One region of the Pseudogulbenkiania sp. AW2-16 genome, then DNA from elsewhere that is predicted to be linked to it. Evidence: predicted binding sites of a transcription regulator. Region 1 holds the regulator's gene; each other region holds the start of a gene.
What was found. Region 1 encodes sigma-54, which starts transcription at its own class of promoters, with help from an activator protein. Its sites were predicted from a motif close to CTGGCACGCTTCATGCTT; they were not measured.
Positions count from the first base shown of each region.

Region 2: a site for sigma-54 is predicted at 1,748-1,765, ahead of ABKF58_RS18175 (dicarboxylate/amino acid:cation symporter). Genes of this name have one in related genera too.
Region 3: a site for sigma-54 is predicted at 1,349-1,366, ahead of flgB (flagellar basal body rod protein FlgB). Genes of this name have one in related genera too.

Region 1 covers NZ_CP157668.1:1,887,863-1,891,133, forward strand. Annotated here, with positions in the region: gene hprK (HPr(Ser) kinase/phosphatase) at 1-265, opposite strand, end outside; gene ptsN (PTS IIA-like nitrogen regulatory protein PtsN) at 258-719, opposite strand; gene hpf (ribosome hibernation-promoting factor, HPF/YfiA family) at 837-1,166, opposite strand; gene ABKF58_RS09200 (RNA polymerase factor sigma-54) at 1,234-2,634, opposite strand; gene lptB (LPS export ABC transporter ATP-binding protein) at 2,640-3,271, opposite strand, start outside.
Region 2 covers NZ_CP157668.1:3,764,529-3,767,799, reverse strand. Annotated here, with positions in the region: gene speA (arginine decarboxylase) at 1-1,531, shown strand, start outside; gene ABKF58_RS18175 (dicarboxylate/amino acid:cation symporter) at 1,992-3,271, shown strand, end outside.
Region 3 covers NZ_CP157668.1:3,787,480-3,790,750, forward strand. Annotated here, with positions in the region: gene ABKF58_RS18275 (flagellar hook assembly protein FlgD) at 1-482, opposite strand, end outside; gene flgC (flagellar basal body rod protein FlgC) at 500-910, opposite strand; gene flgB (flagellar basal body rod protein FlgB) at 913-1,323, opposite strand; gene ABKF58_RS18290 (OsmC family protein) at 1,544-1,963, opposite strand; gene tsaD (tRNA (adenosine(37)-N6)-threonylcarbamoyltransferase complex transferase subunit TsaD) at 2,272-3,271, shown strand, end outside.

The sequences.
Region 1 (3,271 bases):
CCACCGACATGCTCTTGTGGAACAGCTGATCCAGCGCGGTCTTGGCGGCCGACTGCTCCAGGCGGTCGAGGTACTCGACTTCGGCCGGGCCCAGCACCTGCACCCGGTTGGGGTGGATGAAGTTGAGGTGGCCCACCAGCGCCAGCAGCGGACGCTGCTCGTCGTTGCCGATCAGGTTGTCGGCTCCGCCGGTCCCGGCAACCCAGCTCAGGTTCAGTTTGTGCTGGTTGTCGTGGTAGAGCTTGCGAACGCTTATGCTAGGCATTGGGAGACCATTCGGTCAGCAGGGTGTAGAGCTCGTCGGCATTCTGGGCGGCGAGCAGCTTCTCGCGCAGTGGCCGGCTGGAGAAAAGTTGGGCCAGTTCCGACAGCACCTGCAGGTGCAGGTCGGTGGCCTGTTCCGGCACCAGCAGCACGAACAGGATCTGTACCGGCTTGCCGTCCGGGGCGTCGAAGGGAATCGCCGATTTGAGGCGGATCAGTACACCGGCCGCCTCTTTCAGACCACGGGCGCGGCCGTGCGGAATGGCCACACCTTGCCCGAGCCCGGTGGAGCCGAGCTTCTCGCGGGCGAACAGGCACTCGAACACTTCACTGCGCGCGATGCCGCGGGTGTTCTCGATCAGGAGGCCTACCTGCTCGAAGACGCGCTTCTTGCTGGCCACGTCGAGGTCGAGCAGGACGTTGTCCCGAGTTAGGATTTTGCCGATCAGGCTCATAGGGGTCTGTTGAGAGCTGCCAAAAACCCGACGATTCTAGTTGCTTTGGTGTGACAGAGAAAGGACTGTGCAAAGCAAAGCGGGAACCTGATGGTTCCCGCTTTATCAATCAAGGGCTTAGAGTGTGGCTTCTGGCGCCGGGGCCGGTGTCGGAATGGCCCGGTGTTCGCTCAGCTTTTCCTTGTGCTTGAGAACCTGTCGATCCAGCTTGTCCATCAGGAGGTCGATGGCGGCGTACATGTCCGACTCGGTGGCTTCGACGTGGATGTCTTTGCCGGAGAGATGGACGTTGACCTCGGCCTTCTGGACCAGCTTGTCCACGGACAGGGTCACCGCCACGTCGATCACGTGGTCGACATGACGGGTAATGCGTTCGAGCTTGCTTTCGATGTAATCACGCAGCGGTTGGGTAACGTCGAGGTGGAGACCGGTTACTTTGAGGTTCATACCTTACTCCTTCTTGTGTTGGCTGCCCGGCGGATGCTGCCGGGCATGCTGATGATTCAATCCAAGGTCAGAGGACCTTGCGCAGATTGACCGGTGGAATCTGCATGGCTTCACGATACTTCGCTACGGTGCGTCTTGCAACCTGTATGCCCTGTTTTGCGAGCTCGTCGGCCAGGGCGCTGTCGGAGAGGGGTTTGGCGCGGTTTTCGGCGTCGATCATCTGGCGGATGTGCGCCTTGATGGCGGTGGCCGAGCACTCGCCGCCGCTGTCCGTTTCCAGTGCGCTGCCGAAGAAATACTTCAGCTCGAACAGGCCGCGCGGGCACAGCAGGTATTTCTGCGTCGTCACACGGGAGACCGTGGATTCGTGCAGTTCCAGCTCATCCGCAATGTCGCGCAGGATGAGTGGACGCATGGCTACTTCACCGTGTTCAAAGAACGCTTGCTGTCTTTCGACTATAGATTCCGCCACTTTCAGGATGGTGTCAAATCGTTGCTGAATATTCTTCACCAGCCATTTCGCCTCCTGTAGACGCGAGCTCATTTCACCGCCGCCGCCGCGGTTTTCGCTGAGCATCTGGGCGTACATCTGGTTGACGCGCAGGCGCGGCACGGCGGCGTTGTTGAGCTCGGCGCGCCAGCGCCCCTTGACGCGGCGCACGGCGATATCCGGGATGATGTAGCGGGTGTCGTCGACGCCGAAACCGGAGGCCGGGCGCGGGTTGAGGCGGGCGATCAGGGACTGGGCCTGCTTCAGTTCGGCGTCGCTGACGTCGAAGAGACGCTTGAGCCGGGTGTAGTCGCGATTGCCGAGCAGGGTCAGGTGCTCGCGGACGATGGCGTGCGCCAGGGCCTTGCCCGGGGTGCTGTCGGGCAGCTGGGCCAGCTGCAGCGCCAGCGACTCGGACAGCGAGCGGGCGCCGACCCCCTGCGGTTCGAACTGCTGCAGCAGTTTCAAACCGAACGCCAGTTCGTCTTCCTCGATGCCCAGTTCCAGCGGCAGCGAGGCGGCCAGTTCCTGCAGGTCGATCGTGAGGTAGCCGTCTTCGTCCAGTTCCTCGATCAAGAGCTGCACGATGGCGCAGTCGCGCTCGGGCAGGGCGATTTCGCCCAGCTGCGCCAGCAGGTGTTCGCGCAGAGTGACCGGGCGCGGCACGTTGGCCATCGGGTCGTAATCGTCGCCGTCTTCTCCGCGCCGGCTGCCGCTGCCCCAGTCGGTGAGTTCGCCGCTGCTGTCCTCGCGTTCCGGTTCCTGGCGCTCGGGCTCGGCCTCGCTGCCGGCGGCCTCGGTCGGCGTGTTGTCGGCGACCGGCTCGTCGCCCCGCTCCAGCAGCGGGTTGTCCTGCAGGAAGCGCTCGACTTCGGTTTGCAGGTCGACGGTGGACAGTTGCAGCAGCCGGATCGACTGTTGCAGTTGCGGGGTCAGCGTGAGCTGCTGCGAGACCTTGAGCTGTAGCGACTGCTTCATGGCGATTACAGGTGGAAATGTTCGCCCAGGTAAACCTGGCGAACTTTTTCATTGTCGACGAGGGCCTGCGGCTTGCCGGAGGCCAGGACTGCACCGTCGCTGATGATGTAGGCGCGGTCGCAGATGCGCAGCGTTTCGCGTACGTTGTGGTCGGTGATCAGTACGCCGATGCCGCGCTCCTTGAGGAAGGAGATGATCTTCTGGATGTCGATCACGGCGATCGGGTCGACCCCGGCGAAAGGTTCGTCGAGCAGGATGAAGCGCGGGCGGGTGGCCAGCACGCGGGCGATCTCGACGCGGCGGCGCTCGCCGCCGGACAGGGCCAGCGCGTTGCTTTCCCGGAGGTGGGCGATGTTGAGGTCGTCCAGCAGCAGCGTCAGTTCCTGTTCCAGCTCCTCGCCCTTGAGGCCGGCGATCTCGAGGATGGCGCGGACGTTTTCGTCCACCGTCATCTTGCGGAAGATCGATGCTTCCTGCGGCAGGTAGCCGAGCCCGAGGCGGGCGCGCTGGTGCATCGGGAAGTGGGTGATGTCCTGCTGGTCGAGCTGGATGCGGCCGTCGTCGGCGCTGACCGGGCCGACGATCATGTAGAAGCTGGTGGTCTTGCCGGCGCCGTTGGGCCCCAGGAGGCCGATCA
Region 2 (3,271 bases), 1.9 Mb from region 1:
GCTGGAAGCCGGCTCCAAGCCGGAGCTGATGGCGGTGCTGGCGCTGGCGCCCAAGGGCTGCACCATCACCTGCAACGGCTACAAGGACCGCGACTTCGTGCGCCTGGCCCTGATCGGGCAGAAGCTCGGCCACCGCGTCTTCATCGTGATCGAGAAGGAGGTCGAGGTCGACCTGGTGATCGAGGAGGCGCAGAAGCTCGGCGTGCGTCCGCTGGTCGGCGTGCGCGTGCGGCTGTCGTCGCTGAATTCCGATAACCAGTGGGCCGACACCGGCGGCGAGAAGGGCAAGTTCGGCTTGTCGGCATCGCAGCTGATCGACGTGGCGGGCAAGATGGACGCTGCCGGCATGGCCGATTGCGTGCGCCTCCTGCACTTCCACATGGGCTCGCAGATCGCCAACATCGCCGACTATCGCCTGGGCTTTCGCGAAGCGATCCGCTACTTCGGGGAGCTGCGCGATCTGGGGCTGCCGATCGACCATGTCGACGTCGGCGGCGGCCTGGGGGTCGATTACGACGGCACCCACTCGCGCAACGCCAGCTCGATCAACTACGACATGGAAGAGTACGCGCACGTGATCGTGTCGATGCTGGCCGAGTTCTGCGACGAGAACGGCCTGCCGCATCCGCGCATCATGTCCGAGTCGGGGCGCGCCATGACCGCGCACCATGCCGTGTTGATCATGAACGTAACCGACGTCGAGCGTCTGCCGGAAAGCGTGCCGGAACTGGACGATCTGGACATGCTGGCGCAGCCGGTGCGCAAGCTCTACGAGCTGACCCATCTCACCGACGCCGAGATGGTCACCGAAACCTACCACCGCGCCAGCCATTACGTGGCCGAGGTGGCCGAGATGTACGCCGAGGGCCGTCTGCGCCTGAAGGACAAGGCGACGGCGGAGCAGCTCTATTACGCGCTGTGCCGCCGCCTGCACGGGCAGTTGCAACTGACGCACCAGCGCTCGCAGCGCCAGGTGTTCGACCAGCTCACCGACAAGATGGCCGACAAGTATTTCTGCAACTTCTCGGTGTTCCAGTCGCTGCCGGATACCTGGGCCATCGACCAGGTGCTGCCGATCATGCCGGTGCATCGTCTCGACGAGCAGCCGACGCGGCGCGCGGTGCTGCAGGACCTGACCTGCGACTCGGACGGCAAGATCAAGCACTACGTCGATCAGCAGAGCATCGAGTCGACCATGGCGGTGCACGCGGTGAAGCCGGGTGACGAGTACCTGATCGCGACCTTCCTGGTCGGCGCCTACCAGGAGATTCTGGGCGACATGCACAACCTGTTCGGCGACACCGACTCGGTCAACGTGTTCGTGCGCGAGGGCTGCCGCCTGGAGTTTTCGGGCGTGGAGGAGCACGACACCATCGAGGACATGCTGCGTTACGTGCACCTGTCGCCGGAGGAAATCCTCAACCGTTACGAGGAAAAGGCGCGTGCCGCCAAGCTGTCGGCCGACGAGCGCAACACCTACTTCGCCGAGTTCTGCCGCGGACTGAAGCAGTCGTCCTACCTGTCGGTCTGATCGCCCCGTTTTTCCCTTGCCAAAGGTTGGCCGAAGCATCGTCTTCGGCCAACCTTTTTTCGTTTGGGCGGGCAGGAAAGCCGCCGCCGCCCGGTCCACCCGTTCGGATAACCGAACAGCGCCGAGGACGCCATTCCGCCCATCCGTATCCATGCCGATGTCGTTAAAAAAACTCAATAAAAACAGTGTGTTGCGAATTGTATTCGGGCCGTCCGGCTGGCACGCTTCGTGCAATATAAGGAGCCGCCGGCCAGGGTGACACCCACCAACCCTGGCGGGCCAACAACAAAACGATTTCCGGCCGCAGCGCAACAGCGCGCGCGCAGGGACCACCAAACGGTCCACCCCGGTCGCTCAGGCCGGATGGACGAGCAAAGGCGGGGACGGTTGGCAAGACCGCCCCCAACGCCCTGGCCACGACGATGGCCGCGGGGGCAGACCTTCACTGGAGAGGCATTTAGTGAAACTCAATAGACTGACCACCTTCATCCTGGCCGCCATGGTGCTGGGTATCCTGACCGGCTACGTATGGCGCGAGATGGCCACCGACGAGGCCGCGATCAAGTCGTTCGCCGACAACATTTCGATCCTGACCGATGTCTTCCTGCGACTGATCAAGATGATCATCGCCCCGCTGGTGTTCTCCACCCTGGTGGTCGGTATCGCCAAGATGGGCGACACCAAGACCGTCGGCCGCATCGGCGCCAAGACCATGGCGTGGTTCATGACCGCATCGTTCTTCTCGCTGAGCCTGGGCCTGGTCATGGTCAACCTGCTCAAGCCGGGTGTCGGCCTGGGTCTGCCGCTGCCGGACGTGCACGCTTCCAGCGGCATCGAGGCGGGCGCCATCACGCTGAAGGATTTCGTCACCCACGCCATTCCGAAGAGCGTGGTCGAGGCGATGGGCAAGAACGAGATCCTGCAGATCGTGGTGTTCTCGGTGTTCTTCGGCTGTGCCGGCGCCGCCATTGGCGATCGTGCCAAGCCGGTGGTCGACATGCTCGACTCCGTGGCGCACATCATGCTCAAGGTGACCGGCTACGTGATGAACTTCGCGCCGCTGGCCGTGTTCGCCGCGATTGCCGCCATGGTGGCCAAGGAAGGCCTGGGCATTCTTGCGACCTACGGCACCTTCATGGCCGAGTTCTATCTGTCGATCGGCGGGCTGTGGCTGGTGCTGGTCCTGGCCGGCGGCCTGTTCCTCGGTCGCCGCGTGCTGACTCTGATGAAGATGGTGCGCGAGCCGGCGCTGCTGGCGTTCTCCACCGCCAGCTCGGAAGCCGCTTACCCGAAGACGCTGGAACTGCTGGAGCGCTTCGGCTGCTCGCGCAAGGTGGCCAGCTTCGTGCTGCCGATGGGCTACTCGTTCAACCTTGACGGTTCGATGATGTACTGCACCTTCGCCACCATCTTCATCGCCCAGGCCTACGGCATCCATCTGACGCTGGCCCAGGAAATCACCATGATGCTGATCCTGATGGTGACCTCGAAGGGCATGGCCGGCGTGCCGCGCGCCTCGCTGGTGGTGATCGCCGCCACGCTGTCGCAGTTCAACATTCCGGAAGCCGGCCTGCTGCTGCTGTTGGGCATCGACCACTTCCTCGACATGGGCCGTTCCGCCACCAACGTAATCGGCAATGCTATCGCCGCCAGCGTGGTGGCCAAGTCCGAGGGTGCCCTGGGCGCCGGCGAGCTGGAAGGCGAGGACGACGATACCGATCCGGACGCCGAGGCCGACGA
Region 3 (3,271 bases), 1.9 Mb from region 1:
CCGTCCCAGTTGAAAGTGGTCAGGCCGCTGTCGACATTGTTCATGGTGAAGGTATCGATCACCTCGCCGTTCGCGTTCTTCACGGTGATCGCCAGGTTCTGCGCCGAGCCATCGAGAATCACGCCGCCCTGCGCCGTGCCGCCTTGCGCCAGGGTGAGGGTGTTGCCGTCGATCATCGCGCTCTTGCCGACCAGCGAGGCCGCCAGCAGCGACTGGGTGCCGTACTGGCTCTGCAGCAGCGAGTTGATCGATTTGCTTAGGTTCTCGAGGCCGGTCACCTGGCTGATCTGCGCCATCTGCGAGGTGATCTCGTTGTTTTCCATCGGATTCAGCGGGTCCTGCGACTTGAGCTGGGTGGTCAAGAGCGTCAGGAAGCGGTTCTGGATACCTTCCGCCGAGGACGCCGAGACAGAGGACGACGAGGTGCTGTTGCCGGTGTTCAAAACGGTGTAGGGATTATTGGTCGTGGACGTCACGGTCATGTCTCAGCCCTCCAGGCTTATTGCCCCAGCTGCAGGGTCTTCTGCAGCAGGTTCTTGGCGGTATTCATCAGTTCGACGTTGGTCTGGTAGGACCGCGCGGCGGAAATCATGTCGGCCATCTCCTCCACCGGGTTGACGTTGGGCAGGTTGACGTAGCCGCGCTGGTCGGCCAGCGGGTTGCCCGGGTCGTATTTGAGGCGCGGCGGGGTGGTGTCTTCCACCACCGAGGTCACGCGCACGCCGGCCACCTGCGGCTGAGTGGCCGACACCGGGATGGCGGTGAACACCACGTGCCGCCCCTGGTAGGGCTGGCCGGTCGAGCTGGTGGCGCTCTCGGCGTTGGCGATGTTGCTCGCGACCACGTTGAGGCGCATCGACTGCGCGGTCAGCGCTGAACCGGCAATGGTGAAGACGTTGCTCAGCGACATGCTTACTGACCTCCCTTGATGGCTTCGTTCAGGCTGGAGATGCGGCGATTGAGAAAGGTCAGCGTGGACTGGTATTGCATGGCGTTGTCAGTGAAGGCCGCGCGCTCGACGTCCATGTCCACGGTGTTGCCGTCCAGGCTGCGCTGCACCGCGCTGCGGTACTTGAGCTCGGGAGCGCCGGCTCCGCCCGCGCCAGACGACGAGGCGATATGCGCCGGGTCGGTGACGTTCAGGGCCAGACGCGATTGCGTGCCCTGCGCCGACTGCAGCGCCGACGCGAAATCGAGATCCACCGCCTTGTAGTTCGGCGTATCGGCGTTGGCGATGTTGCTGGCGATCACCTCGGCGCGCTTGGCGCGCAGAGTGAGCGCCTGCTGCTGGAAATCGAAATAGTGGGCAATCTTGTCGAGCATGACCTTCTCCTGGATGACACCCCAAAAGCATTTTTCATGCCAACACGATCACTAGGGGCAAGGGCTTGAAAAGACGGGAATTCGCCCGGAGGACGACGGAGCGGCAAGCTGGACAGGACGGCAAAGCGGCAACAATTGCCGCCCTGGCGGCAGCGATGAAAAACGCCACCCTTAAGGTGGCGCCGTGACACGCTGCCAACGTTGGCCGAAGCCCGCTGGCTCAGGCGGGTTCGCGCAGCTCGAAATCGTGGGTGATGTCGGCGGTTTTGCCCAGCATGATCGAGGCCGAGCAGTATTTTTCGGCGGACAGCTTGATGGCGCGCTCGACGGCGTCGGGCTTCAGCTCGCGGCCGACCACGACGAAGTGAAAATGGATGCGGGTGAACACCTTGGGGTCGGTGTCGGCGCGGTCGGCGTCGATATCGACCCAGCAGTCGTGCACGTCCTGGCGCGACTTTTTCAGGATGCCCAGCACGTCGTAGCTGGTGCAGCCGGCGGTGCCGAGCAGCAGCAGTTCCATCGGGCGCGGGCCGAGGTTGCGGCCGCCGCCTTCGGGCGCGCCGTCCATCACCACGGCGTGACCGCTGCCGGTCTCACCCATGAAACACACCCCGTCGATCCATCTCAGTTTGGCCTGCATTGTTGTCCTCCTGGTCAATCAAGCCTGCAAGACTACCATTGCCGATTTGGGCTCACAAAGATTCGCCGGTAAAATGAAAAGATTTTCCCGCTGGGAACCTGCTCGCGACCTGTCGCGACCGGGCCTCGGCGGGGGCGAAGCGCAGCGTAGAAACCGGCATCTACACGCAGTACGTGAGGATTTCCGATCGCTGAGCGAATCTCTGCGGGCGCATCTTCAGGTGTGCCCAGCGCAAGATTCGCACGCAATGCACATGAGCCCCGATCAGGGGCGTGGCAAGATCATGAACAGGTTTGAAAACATTGACCATGCTGGTACTGGGTATTGAATCGTCCTGCGACGAAACCGGGGTCGCACTGTACGACACGGAACAGGGCCTGTTGGCCCATCAGCTGCACACGCAGATGGCGATGCACGCCGAATACGGCGGTGTGGTGCCGGAGCTGGCGAGCCGTGATCACATCCGACGCGCCATCCCGCTCACCGAGGCCTGCCTGGCCGAGGCCGGCAAGCAGCTCGCCGACCTGGACGCCGTGGCCTACACCCAAGGGCCGGGCCTGGGCGGTGCGCTGCTGGTCGGCGCCAGCATCGCCAACGCGCTGGCCTTCGGGCTCGGCATCCCGGTGGTCGGCGTGCACCACCTCGAGGGCCACCTGCTCTCGCCGCTCTTGGCCGAGCCGAAGCCGGCCTTCCCTTTCGTCGCCCTGCTGGTCTCCGGCGGCCACACCCAGTTGATGGCGGTGCGCGGCGTCGGCGATTACGACGTGCTGGGCGAGACGCTCGACGATGCCGCCGGCGAAGCCTTCGACAAGACCGCCAAGCTGCTCGGCCTCGATTACCCCGGCGGCCCGACGCTCTCCAGGTTGGCCGAAAGCGGCGATCCGGCCCGCTTCACGCTGCCGCGCCCGATGCTGAAGTCGGACGATCTCGACATGAGCTTTTCCGGCTTGAAGACCGCGGTGCTGACGCTGGTGCGGCACCAGGAGGCCGAGCATGGCTCGATCGACCCGCAGACCCGCAACGACATCTGCCGCGCCTTCCAGGACGCCATCGTCGACGTTCTGGTGGGCAAGTCGCTCAAGGCGCTGAAGCAGGCCAACATGGCACGGCTGGTGGTGGCGGGCGGCGTCGGCGCCAACAAGCAGCTGCGCGCCGCGCTCGACGCGCTGGCCGCCAAGGGCCGCTTCGAGGTGTTCTACCCGCCCCTGGCGCTGTGCACCGACAACGGCGCGATGATCGCCTACGCCGGCGCCATGCGCCTGAAGTACGCCCAGCCGGCCGGCGGCTACAGCGTCAAGCCGAGGTGGG